One region of the Cobetia sp. BMC6 genome, then DNA from elsewhere that is predicted to be linked to it. Evidence: predicted binding sites of a transcription regulator. Region 1 holds the regulator's gene; each other region holds the start of a gene.
The links. Region 1 encodes LexA, which represses DNA repair genes until DNA is damaged. Its sites were predicted from a motif close to TACTGTNTANNTANACAGTA; they were not measured.
Positions count from the first base shown of each region.

Region 2: umuD (translesion error-prone DNA polymerase V autoproteolytic subunit) is a predicted target of LexA. The motif match lies at 2,898-2,917, and genes of this name have one in related genera.
Region 3: dinB (DNA polymerase IV) is a predicted target of LexA. The motif match lies at 1,739-1,758, and genes of this name have one in related genera.
Region 4: ruvC (crossover junction endodeoxyribonuclease RuvC) is a predicted target of LexA. The motif match lies at 3,161-3,180, and genes of this name have one in related genera.

Region 1 is NZ_JAKUMF010000002.1:291,163-295,998, reverse strand. It holds gene nagZ (beta-N-acetylhexosaminidase) at 1-770, opposite strand, end outside; gene MKZ40_RS05510 (L,D-transpeptidase) at 1,030-1,572, opposite strand; gene MKZ40_RS05505 (TetR/AcrR family transcriptional regulator) at 1,572-2,249, opposite strand; gene lexA (transcriptional repressor LexA) at 2,790-3,419, shown strand; gene MKZ40_RS05495 (hypothetical protein) at 3,523-3,762, opposite strand; gene MKZ40_RS05490 (DUF6586 family protein) at 4,015-4,494, opposite strand; gene topA (type I DNA topoisomerase) at 4,494-4,836, opposite strand, start outside.
Region 2 is NZ_JAKUMF010000009.1:125,958-130,793, reverse strand. It holds gene MKZ40_RS14580 (DUF4041 domain-containing protein) at 1-941, shown strand, start outside; gene MKZ40_RS14575 (Y-family DNA polymerase) at 1,134-2,408, opposite strand; gene umuD (translesion error-prone DNA polymerase V autoproteolytic subunit) at 2,417-2,878, opposite strand; gene MKZ40_RS14565 (glutamate carboxypeptidase) at 3,167-4,375, shown strand; gene MKZ40_RS14560 (putative quinol monooxygenase) at 4,488-4,799, opposite strand.
Region 3 is NZ_JAKUMF010000001.1:786,796-791,631, reverse strand. It holds gene MKZ40_RS03410 (Na+/H+ antiporter family protein) at 266-1,612, shown strand; gene dinB (DNA polymerase IV) at 1,777-2,835, shown strand; gene purU (formyltetrahydrofolate deformylase) at 2,947-3,801, opposite strand; gene MKZ40_RS03395 (ribonuclease J) at 4,215-4,836, shown strand, end outside.
Region 4 is NZ_JAKUMF010000003.1:354,366-359,201, forward strand. It holds gene ybgC (tol-pal system-associated acyl-CoA thioesterase) at 1-317, opposite strand, end outside; gene ruvB (Holliday junction branch migration DNA helicase RuvB) at 314-1,357, opposite strand; gene ruvA (Holliday junction branch migration protein RuvA) at 1,597-2,211, opposite strand; gene ruvC (crossover junction endodeoxyribonuclease RuvC) at 2,524-3,102, opposite strand; gene aspS (aspartate--tRNA ligase) at 3,383-4,836, opposite strand, start outside.

The DNA.
Region 1 (4,836 bases):
ATGGCGCCCTTGAAGCCGAACTCTTCGCGCAGCAGGCCCAACCAGCTGGGCGAGAAGCCCGCGGGACGTGCATCGAAATCCGGATAGATCACATGCGCCGGCATCACGCCGCCCAGGCGCTCGGCGAGGGCCGCGAAGGGCTTGAGATCATGCTCGCGCAGCTCGCGGAACGGACGCGGGTCGACCACGCGTTCCAGGTGGGTATCTGCCGAGATGCCACCATGCCCCGGGTAGTGCTTGCCGACGGCGGACATGCCCGCCTCCTGCAGCCCGTCGATGAAGGCGCCGCCCACCGCGATGACGTCTTCCGGCGTGGCGCCGAAGCTGCGATCGCCAATGATGGTCGAGCCAGCCACATCGATATCCAGTACCGGCGCAAAGGTGATATCACAGCCGATGGCTGCCATTTCCATGCCCAGCAGCCAGCCGGCATCGCGTGCCAGACCCAGGCCTGCGGCCTGGGCGTCTTCGCCGCAGCCATCACAGTCACGCCCGAGACAGCATTGCGCCAGGCTGCGCATCGACGGCAGGCGTGTCACGCCCTCGCGCAGGCGCTGGACGCGCCCGCCTTCCTGATCGATGGCGATCAGCAGGTGGGGATTGACGCTGCGAATCTCGCGGCTCAGCTCCAGTACCTGCTCGGGAGAGGCACAGTTGCGCGCAAACAGGATGACGCCCCCGACGGCAGGGCGTGCCAGCAGTTCACGTTCGTCGCGGGCGAGGGTCAGCCCCGCAACATCGACCATTACGGAGCCCAGTGGCTGTGTCATGTCATCCTTCCTGTCCATGGCCTGCGGCAGTGATATCCCGTGAAGAGAGGATTCACAACCGCCGGGACTTCATGTCTTTTACGGGGCTCGGCAGCCTGGAAGAAACACGATGAATCAGGCTGCCAGCGCGAGGAAAGGCGCAATTCTAGCCGACTGAACCCCTATCGAACAGTCGCGGCCAGCTGCGCCCCGGCAAGGGGCTGTCACCCAGGTTCCGGCGGCAGCTCATGGAGGGTATCAGACTCGTACACCAACGCCTTCAGGGATGCAGCAGCACCGGAGTGCCTGGCACAGCCTCGGCAAAGAGTCGCAGCAGGTCATCATCGCGCAAGCGAATGCAGCCGTGGGACGCCGCTATCCCCATGGGCTCCGTGCTGGGCGTGCCATGAAAATAGATGTAGCGGCGCAGGCTATCGACCCGCTCACCGCGGGCATTGCGACCGCGATTGATGCCCGGCTCGCGGCCACTGAGCCATAGAATGCGCGTCAGGATCCAGTCACGCTCTGGATGCTCCTCGGCAAGCTCGGGGGTGAATACCTCGCCCGTGAAGCGCCGTCCGCGATAGACGGCGCCACGCGGATTGCCCGCCCCGATGGCGGCACGAATCACATGCCAGCCGGTTGGCGTGCAACCGCTGCCATCGAGCTCGCCGATACCGTTGAGGCCGCTGGAGATCGCGCAGGCGTGCACCAGCGCGTCAGGGGCAGCCGCGCAGGGCGGCGCATCACGACTGCCACTCGGCGCGTCATTGCGTATCTCAAGGCTCTGGCGCGAGAGATCCACCGCTACCCAGCAGGCCATCAGCTGGCCGCCTGGGTGACCGCCTCACCATCCCCGAGCGAGGCCGGCAACGGCGCTGCCATCGCCGCGACCACCACCGGACGCATGTGCTGGATCAGCTCACGCACCGTGGTGTGATGGCCATACTCGGCCTCCTCGATATCCCGCAGTGCATCCAGGCCCGAGAAGGTGAAGATCACGCTACCGAGCATGAAGTGCAGGCGCCAGAAGCGCTCGTTGTCCGGCAGATCAGGGGTCGCAAGCTTCAGAAGCTCGGCGAAGCGGCTGAAGACCGTGCCGTAATGCTCGCGGATATAGCGCCGCATATGGCCCTGACCCTGAGTGTAGGCAAGCCCGAGCAGGCGCATGAAGGTGCGCAGGCTGTTGCGCTCGGCCGGCACCTCCAGCACGGTACGCGCCATCACCTCCAGCAGGACCTCAAGCGGCACCTGACGCCCGGCGTATTGCTGCTCGACACTGTCGAGCGCCGCGTGGAAACGCTCGCTGAATGGATCGAGATAGCGCGCGAAGACCGCCTGGATCAGCGATTTCTTGGACCCGAAGTGGTAGTTCACCGCCGCCAGATTGACCTTGGCCTTGCTGGTGATGTTGCGCAGTGAGGTCTCGGCGAAACCACGCTCGGCGAACAGCACCTCGGCAGTATCGAGGATGCGGGTAACGGTATCGGTCTGGGCCATGGGCGGAACCCTTGTCAGGTAGAAGAGGACTGGAGTCGTAGGTCACGACGCAAGCGCCGCGCGGCGACTCTCTCATGAGGTGGTGCAGGTTCACCGGAAGGCCACGTACGATATCGGCTCGTTTGACCACGGCACACGTGAGCACGACACATCCGAACACTGCCATCGGCGAACATTCGTTTGAAACACTTTGATTCTAGCGCGCCATGTCACGACTGACAATTCTCTCGCGTTTCAAACGCCAAAGGTTTAGTCGAGCCTGATATTCCTTCAATGCAGACCGTTCCGATTCAAGGACTCGCCGTGCTCGGTGACAGACCACCCCGCAGGGCCACACCGGATTGCCCTCTCGACAGCTTGCCTTGGATATCGACAAGCCAAGTCGGCAGACAGCGATATCTCGACGACTACCTGCCCTTTGAGGCCTCCACACAAGCCACGATGCCTTGCATGACTGCCATGACTGGATACAATGACAGTTGTATGGATGCACACCCCGTGCCGTCAGCTCAAGATGCCGCCCAGGCCAAAGGCAATGCCATGACCCAGCCGCTTACTCCGCGCCAGCAGGATGTCTTCGACTTCATCATCAAGACCATCAAGTCCTCTGGCTACCCGCCGACGCGGGCCGAAATCGCCCAGGCGCTGGGCTTCCGCTCGCCGAATGCCGCCGAGGAGCATCTGCGTGCCCTCAAGCGCAAGGGCGCCATCGAGATGGTGCCGGGCACCTCACGCGGCATTCGCGTGCCGTCGCTGGCTGACGTCGACGAGAGCGCCAACGATGGTCTGCCGGTGATCGGGGAAGTGGCCGCCGGCAGCCCGATTCTTGCCAGCGAGCATATCGACCGTCACTGCCCGCTGCCGAGCGACTACTTCTCGCCGGCTGCCGACTACCTGCTGCGTGTGCGCGGCGTGTCGATGAAGGATGTGGGAATTCTGGAAGGCGACCTGCTGGCCGTGCACCGCACCACCAGCGTGCGTGACGGGCAGATCGTGGTGGCACGCCTGGGAGATGAAGTCACCGTCAAGCGCTTCCGTCGTGACGGGCACTACGTGTGGCTGGAAGCCGAAAACGAGGACTTCTCACCGATCAAGGTCGACCTGCGCACGGACAGCCTGGAGATCGAGGGTCTCGGGGTAGGCGTCATCCGCGATGGTGGCCTGCACTGAGTCCTTGACCAGCTGCGCTTTAAGCAACAGAAAAGCCGCACGCATTGCACAAAAAAACCCGCCTCGAGGCGGGTTTTTTTGTGCGCGAAGCGCGAGCGATGCATCAGTGCACGATGCCTTCTGACTGCTCATCCTCGTCTTCTTCGCCATCCCAGAGGCGAGTCCGGGTGATGGCGTGGTCGATCATCTCACGCGCGACCTCGAAACGATTGTCACGCAGCAGATCAGCGGCCTCGTCTGAAATGCGAATGCTGAGCAGCGGCTCACCTTCGCTTTCCGCGGCGCGCAGAATCACTTCACCATCTTCCATTTGCACAATTTCAAGTACGGCGGGATCGGACACGTCATTCCTCCTGCACGGCACCTCGTGAGATACCGGCGTCGTTGTAATCGTCAGCGCGACGGCTGGCAAGCCCGGCACCGCGTTGCCATCAGCGACGCAGAAAAAAGTACGACCACAGCCAGAGCCATGGTCGTACCGGAGAGTGCAGGGCTTGCCACAATGCGATCAGTCTAGCACCCGTGAAGGCGAAACGTCACCCGATCGCCATGCGCCAGTCATCACCAGCGTGCAGCGCCATATCAGCGCCTTGACCTACCACTCGACGCTCGATTCGCGCAGCTGCGGCAGCAGCGCCTTGAATGCCGTGATGGCGGCGCTGAGACGCTCGGCCAGCGAGTCGCTCGAGGCTGCCGCGATGATCAGACCATCACCCCGCGAACGCGATTCCTCGCGGCGAGCGACGCCACCCTCTTCATGCAGACGAGTCACATCCGCGATCAGCTCAGACAACCAGCTGTCAGGACGTTCCAGCAGGCTGCGCAGCTGCTCGACCTCGGCAATGGGCGTCGGTGGTGTGGCCAAGCGCTCGCGCCAGCTCCCCTGCGGCCAGCGCGCCGTCACGGCACACTCTTCCAGCAATGAGGCCAGCGCCAGCTCCAGCAGGGCGAGCGCGCCCTCTTCACCGGCCATGCGACGCGCCACGGCATGCTCATCGTCGCCAGAGACCGCTGACTGGGCCAGCAGCAACTCGGCCTGATACAGCAGCTGATTGGTACGGGCACGCTGGCTCATCAGCTCTTGGCTCCCTTGCGCTTGTCCTCGACGACCCAGCGGCCGTTGTCGTAGGTCGCCTTCCAGCCGGTCGCCTTGCCATCTTCATCGGTCATGACGTACTGAGCCTTGACCTTGCGCGAGAAGCGAATCTGTGCCGGACGTCCATCCGGGTCCTGATCCGGGGCCTCGAGAATGAAGTGATACTTCTCCGGCAACTCGTCGGCGTGCGCCTTGAGCTCCTTGACCAGCGGCGGGCGCGTCTCGCGATTCTTGGGGAACTGGCTGGCCGCCAGGAACAGGCCACTGGCGCCGTCGCGCAGCACGTAGTGGTCCTCGACCTTGACGCAGGCAAGTTCCGGC
Region 2 (4,836 bases), on a different contig from region 1:
TGATCAAGGATAAGACGGCGTTTATCCAATATGGAGATGTTGTCATTACGGGTGATGAACGCCTTGACAAGAAGATCATTGAAGGACAAATGAAGCTTGTCATGCGTGCCTTTAATATTGAGGCAGATGTATTGATCGGCAAGGTTAGTCCTTCTAATTTCGAGCGAACATTGAGTCAGTTCGAAAAAATTGCGAGTGACCTTGAGAAGCTGGTTGCATCACTCCGTTGTGGGCTGAATACTGATTATGTCGCTCTCAAATACGAGGAGTGTGGGGTTCAATATCAATACACGCTGAAGAAGAAAGAAGAGGTTGAAGAGCAGCGAATCATTCGTGAGCAAATGCGAGAAGAGGCCAGGGCTGAAAAGGAATACAGAACTGCTATCGAAGCTGCGCAGCGTGAGGAAGAGATGTATCAAGATATTCTTGCACGCGCCAAGAATGAGCTTGAGCAGGCGTCAGCAGAGGAGCGAGCATTGGCTGAAGCCAAAGTGGCTGATCTCGAGCAGCGTCTACAGGAAGCGGAAGCAGCCAAGGAACGTACCAAGAGTCTGGCAGAGCAGACACGTCGTGGTTACGTCTATATCATCAGTAATATTGGTTCTTTTGGCGAAAATGTCTACAAGATTGGTATGACTCGTCGCCTCGATCCTATGGATCGTGTGAAAGAGCTAGGTGATGCCAGCGTACCGTTCTCATTTGACGTTCATGCTTTGATCTTCTCAGATGATGCTCCGGCGATGGAAACAGCACTTCACCGCAAGTTTTCACATCATCGAGTGAATGCCGTGAATCTGCGCAAAGAGTTCTTCCATGTTGAACTCTCTTCAATTCGAGAGGCGGTGATTGAAATAGGTCATGGTGATGCTGATTTCAAGACCACTATTGCGGCTGAAGAATACTTTGAGTCTCAACGCTTGAGAGAGCAGGTCGCTGCTTAAGCTGGTATAACCTTTCAAGCAACTCCTAGATGCTAGCTTTACCCAAGCCCTCATGACCCTTGGCTATATCCAGACGGGTTATGGGGGCTATTGTTATTGAGCTTGTTCTTGGGCTGCCTCTTTGTACCTGGGTTTAGGCTCAGGCACTTCCATCGTTTCTGTTCCTGCAGTGGAGAAGTCAGTTCATATCCACTAACGCAACCGCTTCAATTCCTGCCAGTTGGTGGTGTAGCGGGCGCTGCGGTGGGCGCAGCGCAGTTGCCAGGCGGCGTCGGGGCGTGCGACGCCCAGACGCACGGTGCCGCGGCCCATCTTCTGATTCATGGCGTCCAGTGTCGCCATCAGCTGCTGACTGCGTTCACGCCTGGCGATGTCATCTTCGCTTTCCAGCAGCGAGAGTTGCTCGCGTGGCTGGTCGATGAGGTCGAGCAGCATCACGCCAGCCTTCATGAAGCGATAGCCGCGCAGGTATATATGCTCCAGCGCCTGTTGCGCGGCGGCGAGTATCTCGCGGCTGTCATTGGTGGGGGCGGGCAGCTCGACGATGGTGCTGGGTGAGTATTGCGGCAGGTCGGGTCGGTGACGATTGCTCTTGAGGAAGACCAGTACGGCGCGTGTCAGGCTGCCTTGATGGCGCAGCTTCTCGGCGCCGCGCTGGGCATGTTGGCGGATGGCATCCCTGAGTTCATTCAAGTCACCGGTCATGCGCCCGAAGGAGCGCGAGGTCATGATGCGCTGGCGGGCGTCATCGGCATCATTCATCTCGAAGCAGAGCGTGCCTTGCAGTTCGCGCGCGGTGCGTTCCAGTACCACGGAATACCGCTGGCCGATGGCGCGCGGGTCGGCGCAGCGCAGGTCCCAGGCAGTGTGCAGGCCTTGCAGTGCCAAGCGTTCGACCAGTCGTCGGCCCACGCCCCAGACATCGCCCAGTGGCGTATCGGCCAGCAGGCGCTGGGTGCCGACTTCATCGGGTTCCAGCACGCAGACACCGCCGAATTCCGGACGCTTCTTGGCTGCGCGATTGGCCAGCTTGGCCAGCGTTCGAGTTGGCGCCACCCCGACACACACGGGAATGCCGGTGAACTTGCGGACATTGCGGTGCAGGGTGCGGCTCAACGTCAGCATCGAGTTGCGATCAAAGCCATCGAAACGCACGAACATCTCATCGATGGAGTAGGGCTCGACCCCGGCGGAATATTCCTCCAGCACCTCACGCACGCGCGCCGACATGTCGCCATACAACTCATAGTTGGAGGAGAGCAGGTGGATGCGCCCCTCACGGACGAGTGGCTGTAGCTGGAAGGCGGGGGTGCCCATCTCCACGCCCAGCGCCTTGAGCTCGTTGGAACGCGCGATCACGCAGCCGTCATTGTTGGACATCACGCCGACAGGGCGGCCCTCCAGGCGCGGGTCGAACACTCGCTCGCAGCTGGCGTAGAAGTTGTTGCAGTCCACCAGTCCGATCATTGGCGTCTTCATACCGCGTATTCGTGGATGACGGAGCGCACCACCCCCCAGACCTGGCATTCGAGGTCGAAGATCGCGACCGGCGGATACAGGGCATTGCCGGAGCTCAGATAGGGGCGCTGACCGATCAGCTCATAACGCTTGACCACCACCTCACCCTCGACCAGTGCCACCACGATATGCCCGGGGCGGGCATCGATGGAGCGGTCTACCACCAGGGTGTCGCCCTCATAGATGCCGAAGCCTTCCATGCTGTCACCCGCCACCGTCATGAAGAAGGTCGCTGCCGGGCGCTTTATCAGCCGCTCGTTGAGGTCCAGCGTACGCCCCGCGTAATCCTCGGCCGGCGAGGGGAAGCCTGAAATGCCAGCGCGCCCCGTGATGTGAGGGTGCGGCAGCGCACAGGGCTCCGGCGCTGGATGAGGGCGAGCCAGCGAGGCGTGGGACGGTTGAGCGGCAGATACGGTCATGGGTGGGGTCTCCTTTCGATACTGTATTCATATACAGTATCGGCGCTGAGAAGCCCTCAGGCAACCGATAATCCCTGCGAGTGCTGCACATTCACGAGACGCAGATCAGATGAAGTGCACCTGTGTTCAATGGTGGACGGCAGGTAAAGCTGCTAGCAGAAAAAATTTCCCGGTAGGCCTCGCGTTTGCGTTTGCCTGATATCCGCCTTACCTTCGTTATTCCTTATATAACAATATTAGAGGTGGAAAATGCGGCTTCCGATATTGGCGGTGGGTTTGGCATGCGGTATGTGCAGTGCCAGTGCGCAAGCGGCGGACTATCAGGATGTGCAGGATGCCGTCGAGCAACAGCGAGCGCCTCTGCTGGAGACGCTGGAAACACTGGTCAACTTGGATTCGGGAACGGGCTACCGTGAAGGCTTGAATGACGTTGAGGCAATGCTGACCCAGCATCTCGAAGCGCTTGGCGCACAGGTGGAAACGCACCCTGCCAAGACCTATGGCGGCAATACGATTGTCGGTCGCCTGCAGGGAGATGGCAGTCGCAAGATCATGTTGATGATTCACTACGACACCGTCTTCGATGAAGGCGCCGCCACGGAGCGTGCCTTCCGTATCGAGGATGGGCGTGCCTATGGCCCGGGCGTGGGCGATGCCAAGGGTGGCGCAGCCGTTATTCTGCACAGTCTCGAGGCGCTGAAGTCGCTCGGGTTTGATGACTATGGCCAGGTGACGGTTGTCTTCAATCCTGATGAGGAGAAGGGCTCGCCGGGCTCGCATGACCTGATTCATGAGCTATCGGCAGATCAGGATGCCGTGCTGGTATTCGAGCCTACCTTCGCTGACCCGGGAGTTGATGCCGTCACCGTCGTCACCAAGGGCATCAACTATGCGTTTCTCGAGGTGAAGGGCCGTGCCTCCCATGCCGGTGGCGCACCAGAGGAAGGGCGCAACGCCATTATGGAGCTGTCTCATCAGCTGCTGCAGTTGAATGAGCTTGATGATGCGGACAAGGAGACGACGCTCAACTGGACGATCGTCGAGGGCGGCGTCAAGCGCAACGTGATTCCGGAGCATGCCAGGGCGGAAGGTGATATGCGCTACTTCGATAGCAGCGAGTATCAGCGTGTCCTGGAAGAAGCGCAGGCCATCACGAAGAACCAGTTGATCGATGATACCGAAGTGGAGTTCCACCTCGAGAAGGGGCGTCCGCCGCTGCCTGACAATCCGCAGAGTCAGCAGCTGGCCGAGCAGGCCCAGAAGATCTATCAAGAGTTGGGGCAGACACTGCAAGCGGTCGAGATCGGTGGCGGCACCGATGCAGCCTACGCCTATCATGCAGATTCCGATAAACCGGCAGTGCTCGAATCCCTGGGTCTCGTCGGCGGCGGCTATCACAGCGATCAGGAGTTCGTGCTGGTCGATAGCGTCGTGCCACGCCTTTACCTGACGACGCGCATGATCATGCAATTGTCCGAGGATCAGCCGCAGGAGTGAAACCGGGGTTGTAGCGGTAAATGATATGCCGTCATGACAGCAAGCCCGATAAAAAAGCCCGGCCTCCTGGAGGTCGGGCTTTTTTGGGTCTTTCCCAATGCTGTTCTGTCTATCAGCCCGCCGGGCTCAGGATGCGGATATCGCCATCGGCGATCCAGTCACCGGCGTTGTCGCGGAAGCGCTGCATGTGTTCGGTCTCACGGTGGGCCTGCAGCGCATCGTGGGATTCCCAGGCTTCCACCACGGTGATGGTGTCGGGGCGTGGGTCGTTGTCCTTGTCGGCGGCGCGTTCGGAGTCCAGGCACGGGTGGTAGGCGTGGCAGCCATCTTCCTCGCGCACGGTGGGCGCGACGGCGCAGAGTTCATTGAAGACATCCTGAACGTGGCCTTCCTTGGCGGTAACGGTGGCGATTACCCAGATCATCTTGGCTCCTTGTGACGGTGCTGACCGCCGATGTTGT
Region 3 (4,836 bases), on a different contig from region 1:
CGTCATGGCACGCCAACTTGTGCCATTTGGCAGCGCCCACGTTCATCGGCCATTCAGCTTGCGTTGCCCTTCTGGTAAGATTATGCGCCGTTTTTGACGGCATTCAGGAGGAAGCCGCAGGAACACTGCGACAGCAAGGCATTCGTCACGAATGTACACGTCATGCGAGGCATTGCCCCGGGATCGGGTGGCCACGCACCCACAGTTCGCCCGCTCTGTCCGCAACACTCCCAAAGCTGGCACAACCCCACATAGAGGTACTCGCATGAATGCGGTAATTCTGGCCGTCCTGGTCATGGTCGGCCTGTCGTTGGCTCGCGTCTCGGTCGTCTTCGCGCTGGTCGCCGGCGCCCTGGTCGGCGGTCTGTTCAGCGGGCTGTCCCTGACCGACACGCTCGGCGCCTTCAATGACGGTGTCGGCGGCGGCGCCAAGGTCGCGCTGGCCTACGCCACTCTCGGTGCCTTCGCCGTCGCCCTGTCTCGCTCCGGCCTGCCGGACCTGCTCGCCGCACGCCTGATCGGCCTGCTCAATGGCGAAAGCACGCCGCGCCGCCAGACGGCCATCAAGTACGGCCTGCTGGGCAGCGTGACTCTGGTCGCGATTTCCTCCCAGAACCTGATTCCGGTTCACATCGCCTTCATCCCGATCCTGATTCCGCCGCTGCTGGTCGCCATGAACCGCCTGCGTCTGGATCGTCGTGCCGTGGCCTGTGCACTGACCTTCGGCCTGACCGCGCCCTACATGCTGCTGCCGGTCGGTTTCGGCTCCATCTTCCTCAACGACATCCTGCTGGCCAACATCAATGATGCCGGCCAGTCGCTCGGTCTCGACGTGACCCGTGGCATGGTGCCGATGGCGATGGCGATTCCCGTCGGCGGCATGTTCCTTGGCCTGCTGACGGCGCTGTTCGTCTCCTACCGCAAGCCGCGTGACTACGCGACCCGCGAGATCAAGTCCAGCAACGTACCGCACCACACGCCCATGCACACGCCATCCAAGAGCGGTCTGGTCATGGCAGGCATCGCCATCATCGCCGCCCTCGGCATTCAGTTGTATTCCGGCTCGATGATTCTCGGCGGCCTGGTCGGCTTCGCCATCCTCTCGCTGGGTGGCCTGTTCAAGTGGAACGAAGCGGATGACCTCTTCACCTCCGGCATGCGCATGATGGCGCTGATCGGCTTCATCATGATCTCGGCGGCAGGTTTCGCTTCCGTGATGAAGGCCACCGGCGACATCCAGACCCTGGTCGACGCCTCCTTCCACATCATCGGTGACAACAAGCCGCTGGCCGCGCTGGTCATGCTGATGGTCGGTCTGTTCATCACTCTCGGCATCGGCTCCAGTTTCTCGACCATTCCGATCATTGCCGCCATCTACGTGCCGCTGGCGCTGCAATTCGGCTTCTCGCCGCTGGCCACCGTCGCGCTGATCGGCACCGCCGCCGCGCTGGGAGATGCCGGCTCACCGGCTTCTGACTCGACCCTCGGCCCGACGGCCGGCCTGAATGTCGATCAGCAGCACGACCACATCTGGGACAGCGTGGTGCCGACCTTCCTCCACTACAACATCCCGCTGATCGTGTTCGGCTGGGTGGCCGCGATGACGCTGTAATCCGCTGAGCGCCAGTCTCGCGCCCAAGCAAGATGCCAGCCATGCCAACGCCCGACAGTGGGGACTCTCCTCACTGTCGGGCGTTATCGTTGGTGAGCCTGCTCAAGCGCAATGAGTGAGCACAAGCACTGGACAGCCATCCAGTCTTTTAGCATGATGCGCGCATGCGCAAGATCCTCCACGCCGACTGTGATTGCTTCTATGCCGCCGTCGAGATGCTCCGCCATCCCGAGTGGCGCGAGGTGCCCATCGCCATCGGTGGCCGCACCGAGCAACGCGGCGTCATCGCCACCTGCAACTATCCCGCGCGCGCCTTCGGCGTACGCTCGGCGATGTCGACCGCCCGAGCGCTGCGCCTTTGCCCACAGCTGATTCTGGTACCCCCGGATTTCGAGCGCTACCGCGCCGTTTCCGCCGAGATCCAGGCACTCTTCCATGAACTGACGCCCCTGGTGGAGCCCCTCTCGCTGGATGAGGCCTATCTGGATGTCAGCGCCGTGACTGACTTTCAGGGCAGCGCCACCTGGATGGCGCGCTGGCTGAAGGAAGAGGCGCTCAGGCGCACCGGCATCACCCTCTCCCTTGGCGTGGCCGCCAACAAGTTTCTGGCCAAGATCGCCAGTGACTGGGAAAAGCCCGACGGCCTGACGGTGATCACGCCCGAGACCAGCGACGCCTTCATCCGCCAGCTGCCCGTCGGCAAGCTGCACGGGGTCGGCCCGGCGACGCTGGCGCGTCTGACACGCCTGGGCATCACCACCTGCGAAGACATGCGCGGCACACCGTTGACAACACTGGCCGAGCACTTCGGCAAGTTCGGCACACGCCTGCACGAACTGGCGCACGGCATCGATGAGCGACCGGTGCGTGTCGAACGCGAACGCAAGTCGATCAGTGTCGAGCACACCTTCGATCACGACCTGCCTGACCTGCCAGCCTGCCTGGAGCGCCTGCCCGCCCTGCTCGAACGCCTGACCAGCCGTCACGCCCGTCATGACCAGCCGGTGCTGGCCAAGCAGTTCGTCAAGATCCGCTTCAGCAACTTCGAGAGCACCACGCTGGAAAGCCTGCTCCCCGCCTCGACCACCACGCTGCCGAGCGCCAACAGCTTCGCCCTGCTGATGGAGCAAGCCTGGCAACGCGGCCACCGCCCTGTCCGCCTGCTGGGCGTCGGCGTACGCCTCAAGGCCCGCGAGGACGCCCAGCAGCTGGGGTTGTTCTAGCTCGACGCCAACCTGATCCCGCAACCAAAAAAGCCGGCACCTGAGACAGGTACCGGCTTCATCGTCACGACCTCAGGTCGATGACAGACTCATGCGTTGAGCAAGCGAGGCTCAGGCGAAGACGATGGTCTTGTTGCCGTGGATCAGCACACGATCCTGCAGGTGCCAGCGCAGGCCGCGGGCCAGCACCTTCTGCTCGACATCACGGCCGATGCGCACCAGTTCCTCGGCGGTATGGCAGTGTGTGACGCGATGGATGTCCTGCTCGATGATCGGGCCGGCATCCAGCTCTTCGGTCACGTAATGACAGGTCGCCCCGATCAGCTTGACCCCGCGCCCGAAGGCCTGGTGATACGGCTTGGCACCCACGAAGGAAGGCAGGAAGCTGTGGTGGATGTTGATCAGGCGACCGGCATAGCGTTCACACAGGCTCGGCGGAATGATCTGCATGTAGCGCGCCAGCACGATGCAATCGGCCCCGGATTCTTCCACCAGACGCTCGACTTCGGCAAAGGCCGGAGCCTTGTCATTCTTGTCGACCGGCACGTGATGGAACGGAATGCCGTGCCATTCCACCAGCGAGCGCATGTCATCGTGATTGGAAATGACGCAGGGAATCTCGCAATCCAGATCACCGGACTGCCAGCGATGCAGCAGGTCCACCAGACAATGGGAGTCCTTGGAAACCATCAGCACGACACGCTTCTTGGCAGCGGTGTCATGCACGCGCCACTGCATGCCGAACTCTTCACCGATCGGTGCGAAGCGCTTGCCGAGCTCATCGGCGCTCAGGCCGATGGTTTCGGGGTTGATCTCATAGCGCATGAAGAAACGGCCGGCGCCAAGATCAGAATGCTGATTGGCTTCGGTGATCCACCCGCCCTGCTCGGCGATGAAAGTGGAAACTCGGGCAACAATTCCGACCTGATCAGGGCAGGACACCACCAGGCGATAGGCGTGAGACATCGTAAGTTCAACCATTGTGATAGCGGGAATGATGTTCAGCCGGCGAAACGCCGGCCTGCGCGAGGAATCATGACACCGCCCGTAAGCAGCCCCTCGGCAAAGGTGGGCTATTGTAGCTGATCACGCGGCCTGAAACAGTGCTGCGCCCCGATTCTGTCCATATGGTCAATACGACATTGCGATCAGCGACATCACGCCGGCCCACCTCAAGGCGTCACGTTGACGGCCGAGGCGCTATCGAATCGAATCGATCGGACAACAGCGCCATTTGTGGCGCTTCGCGGGATTCCCGTATAGTTGAGCCACATTTTATAGATGGCATGACATCCATGTTGAAACCCCGCGTTCAAGTCCGTCAGAGACAACGTCCGCCGCTGCACCTGCTACCACTGGGTGGCTGCGGCGAGATCGGCATGAATCTGACGCTGTATGGTTATCAGGATCACTGGATCGCCGTGGATTGCGGCATGATGATTCGTCAGGATCTGCCGGAAGGTCCGTTGCAGGTACCGGATATCGAGTCCCTGGCAAGCCTGGGCATCAGCCCGCAGATGCTGGTGATCACCCATGGCCACGAAGACCACATCGGCGCAGTCGCCTGGCTGTGGCCGAAGTGGCGCTGCCCGATCATCGCCACGCCCTTGGCGGCTGGCCTGCTGCGCGCCAAGTTTGCCGAGCGCGAGCTGGAAACCTCCAGCCTGCAGATCATCGAGGTGGATGAAGGCTTCGAATCCGGCCCCTTCGCGCTGCGACTGTTGCCGCTGACCCACTCGATTCCGGAAAGCTGCTCATTGCTGATCGTCACGCCGGAATATCGCGTGATGCACACCGGCGACTGGAAGCTGGACCCGGAGCCCTTGATCGGCAAGCCTACCGATCCGGCGCGTTATCAGGCACTGGCGCCGGTCGATCTGGTCGTCGGCGACTCCACCAATGCGCCGCTGGCAGGCCATTCGCGTAGTGAAGGCGAGGTTGCGCGCGCACTGGAGAAGACGCTGGCCGGCTGTCGCGGTCGCGTCGTCGTGACCTGCTTTG
Region 4 (4,836 bases), on a different contig from region 1:
TGTTGGGTGAACGTCAAGCGAGCACCGCGTAATGCGCCTGCCGTTGCCGTCACGGTCAGCAGATCATCCAGATACGCAGGACGAAGATAACGATTTGTTACACTGTGTACTACCAACTGAATGCCCTTTTCAAGCAAGGCTTGCTGCGTGAAGCCCTTCGCTCGCAACCATTCACTGCGTGCGCGCTCCATGAAGCGCAGATAATTCACGTAGTAGACGATGCCACCGGCATCAGTATCCTCGATGTAGACACGCACAGTGTGGTGAAAACATGCAGCTTCACCCTTCAACGTATTTCCTGCGTCTTCAGATGTCATGACGCGTCATTTCCTTCCTGTCCCAGGCGCGCCTGCTCTTCGCGTGGGGTGATCCCGAAGTGCAGATAGGCCGAGCGTGTGACCAGACGCCCACGCGCCGTGCGCATCATGAAGCCCTGCTGGATCAGGTAGGGCTCCAGAACATCCTCGATGGTATCGCGCTCTTCCCCGATGGCCGCCGCCAATGAGTCGACCCCGACCGGCCCGCCATCGAACTTCTCGATCATCGCCAACAGCAGTCGACGGTCCATGTGATCCAGACCGTGGCTGTCGACATTGAGCATGTTGAGCGCCTTGTCGGCCACTTCCAGCGTCAAGCGACCATCCGAGCGCACTTCGGCGAAGTCACGCACCCGGCGCAGCAGGCGATTGGCGATACGCGGCGTGCCGCGGGAACGTCGTGCAATCTCCAGTGCCCCGTCCATCTCGACTTCCATGCCGGAAAGCCTGGCACTGCGGGCCACGATGTCGGTGAGTGACTCGATATCGTAGAACTCGAGGCGCTGAACGATACCGAAGCGATCGCGAAGCGGCGCCGTCAGCAGCCCCGCCCGCGTCGTCGCGCCCACCAGGGTGAACCGTGGCAGCTCAAGCTTGATCGAGCGGGCTGCGGGGCCTTCACCGATCATAATATCGAGCTGATAATCTTCCATCGCCGGGTAGAGCACTTCCTCGACAGCCGGTGACAGGCGGTGAATCTCGTCAATGAACAGGACATCGCCTTCCTGCAGGTTGGTCAGCATCGCTGCCAGGTCGCCTGCCCGCTCCAGCACCGGCCCTGAGGTCGACTTGATATCGACACTCATCTCGCTGGCGATGATATGCGCCAGCGTCGTCTTGCCGAGACCGGGCGGGCCGAAGACCAGAGTGTGATCCAGACTATCGCCTCGCCCTCGCGCGGCACTGATGAAGATTTCCATCTGTTCGCGGACGATGGGCTGTCCGATGTAGTCACTCAGCGTGCGCGGCCGGTTGGCGCGATCGATCCGCTCTTCCGGATCATGCGTCGCCGCGGAGATCAGTCGGTCCGACTCCATCATGATGCTTGCTCAACTCCTGATGACGCAGGTCACGCACATGACACGGGTCATGGCCATGAACGTGCGTCAGTGGCAGGTGACAAGGTTCGCCAAGGCTATGCAACGATCTAGCGCATCTGCGTTCAAGCGCGCACTTTCTACCCCAGTAACCTGCCAACCCCTAGTCAATAAATCCAATCACGATGCGCCATTTCCTTCACGGAAACTATAGGGCGCATGTTTGCTGCTCTGGCAGGGTCTCAGCTGGCCATCTTGCGCGCCAACGCCGCCTTGATGAGCGCTTCCGTAGAGGCGCCGGTCTCCAGTCCGGAGAGCATCTTGGCCGCCTCGACAGGCTTGTAGCCCAGTGATACCAGCGCGGCTTCGGCGTCCGCCAGAGGATGCGTGATCGGCGGTTGTGGCTGGGAGGCACGCGCCATTTCATCCAGACCATCATCCGCCGGCAGCGTCCAATGCTTGAGGCGATCGCGCATCTCGATGATCAAGCGATCCGCCGTCTTCTTGCCGACGCCCGGCAGGCGTGTCAGCGCTCGGCTATCTTCGTCATGAACACAGCGGATGAAATCGGACTGCTCCATTCCCGACAGAATCGCCAGCGCCAGTCGCGGACCGACACCGGAGATCTTGATCAATTCACGGAACAGACGACGCTCGGGCTCCTTGCCGAAGCCATACAGCAACTGCGCGTCTTCGCGCACCACCAGGTGGGTGTAAAGCTGGCAATGTTCGCCCACGGCCGGCAAGCCCAACAGGGTGTTCATCGAAGCTTCCAGTTCATAACCGACACCCTGTACGTCAAGCACCAGCTGCGGCGGTTGTTTTTCCAGCAATGTCCCGGTCAGGCGTCCAATCATGTTGCGGCTGTCCTTGCTCGGCAGAGAATGTATTCGTCAGGATCCTGCTGCTGGCAGGCCCGATTCTCTGCACGGATTGTTACAATGCGGGCAAGCCTACCAAAGATGAAGCGCAGGCGGCATGTCCCAGTGTCACGACGAATTTGTCGCATCTTTCTGACAGTCATACCTTGGGTGAGGACCCGAAGCCTGATGCCGCGCGGCTTGGCGCATCACGCAATCGGCTGCTGCCAAGCTCGGCAGACACTCTACAAGTGACTGAAAAATCGCTATTAATTGAGCACAATACCGCATTTGTCGCTCAGCGGCATGTCAGGCGTCAGGCTCGAAGTCTCGCCAGCTGCTGCTACGCCCCACGCGGGTTCCCTTGCGTCGACTGGTATTCCCCAGCCCCAATGCTTCCAGCTGGTCATTGCCGGGCGTCAGTCGTCGACGCGCGAAACAATGCGTCAAGGCGATGGCCAGCGCATCGGCGGCATCGGCCTGCGGCGTGGCGGAGAGCTTGAGCGTATGCGTGACCATATGCTGCACCTGAGACTTCTCGGCGGCACCGGTACCGGTCACGGCCTGCTTGATCTGCCGCGGCCCATATTCGAACACCGGCAAGCCGTGATTGGCCGCACACACGATGGCAGCCCCGCGCGCCTGGCCCAGCTTGAGCGCCGAATCGGCGTTCTTGGACATGAAGACCTGCTCGATGGCGAATTCCGCGGGGCGATGCAGGGCGATCACCTCGCTGATACCGGCATAGATCTGCGCCAGGCGCTGGTCCAGGCTGACCTGTGACATGCGGATGCAGCCACTGTCCACATAGCGAGGCTGAGCCGCAGAGACATCCAATACCCCATACCCGGTCAGACGTGAGCCCGGGTCGATGCCAAGAATGATCATGCCGCTGCCTCGTCTCTCACACCTTGCGTCTTCGCTGTCGTCATCACGCCATCGCTCTTACTGTGTATATAACCAGCCACCATGCCACAAAAAAGGCGGTGCGACACTGTCATTGCCTGACGTGAACGCCAGCAAACAGTCTCGCACCGCCTTGTCGGGCTTGCTCGCCCACTAGCCTATCAGGCCAAAGGGGCAAACCTGCCACCGCGGGACCGCCCGGGTCTGATCGAATCAGTCCAGACGGCCCCACCAGTCACTCTCTCGGTCATGCGCCGCTGAATCAGGCCTGGCCGCTTTCGTCTTCGACCTTGACCTTCTGACGCAGACGGATGTTCAGCTCCTTGAGCTGCTCACCGCTGACCACGCCCGGAGCGTCGGTCATCATGCAGCCGGCGCTCTGGGTTTTCGGGAAGGCAATCACTTCACGAATGGTCTTGGCGCCGGTCATCAGCATCACCAGACGGTCGAGACCGAAGGCCAGACCACCATGGGGCGGCGCGCCGAACTTCAGGGCGTCGAGCAGGAAGCCGAACTTTTCTTCCGCTTCTTCTTCACCGATGCCCAGCACTTCGAACACGGTACGCTGCATGGCCTGATCGTGGATACGGATGGAGCCACCACCCAGCTCGGTGCCGTTGATGACCATGTCGTAGGCGCGAGACAGTGCCGCTTCCGGGTTGGCCTTGAGCTCTTCCGGTGTGCAGGACGGCGCGGTGAACGGGTGGTGCAGCGCACTCAGGCGGCCGTTGGCATCGGCTTCGAACATCGGGAAGTCGACGACCCACAGCGGTGCCCACTCGCGGGTGTAGAGGTTGAGGTCTTCACCCAGCTTGACGCGCAGCGCACCGATGGCTTCGGCCACGATGTTGGCCTTGTCAGCACCGAAGAACACGATGTCGCCATCGACGGCGCCACAGCGGTCCAGCACTTCGTCCACGACGTCTTCCATGAACTTGACGATCGGCGACTGCAGACCCTCGATGCCCTTGGCACGTTCGTTGACCTTGATCCACGCCAGACCCTTGGCACCGTAGATGCCGACGAACTTGGTGTAAGCGTCGATTTCCTTGCGTGACAGGCTGGCACCGCCCGGCACACGCAGCGCGGCGACGCGGCCCTTGTCGTCCTTGGCCGGGCCGGAGAAGACCTTGAAGTCCACGCCGCTCATCAGATCATCGACATCGACCAGTTCCAGCGGAATGCGCAGGTCCGGCTTGTCGGAACCGAAGCGGCTGATGGCCTCGGAATACGGCATGGTCGGGAAGTCGCCCAGCTCGACATCGAGCACTTCTTTGTAGAGACCACGGATCATGGTCTCGGTCATGCCCATGATGTCCTGCTCGTCGACGAAGCTGGCTTCGAGGTCGATCTGGGTGAACTCCGGCTGACGGTCAGCGCGCAGGTCTTCATCACGGAAGCATTTGGCGATCTGGTAGTAACGATCGACACCGGCGACCATCAGCAGCTGCTTGAACAGCTGCGGAGACTGCGGCAGTGCGAAGAAGCTGCCGGCGTAGGTGCGGCTCGGCACCAGATAGTCACGTGCGCCTTCCGGCGTGGCGCGGGTCAGGATCGGGGTTTCGATGTCGAGGAAGCCCAGGGCTTCGAGCTGGGCGCGCACGCTGTGAGTGATGCGCGAGCGCAGGCGAAGCTTCTCGATCATGTCGGGACGACGCAGGTCGACATAACGATACTTGAGGCGAACTTCCTCACCGACCTTGTTGTGGTCGTCGA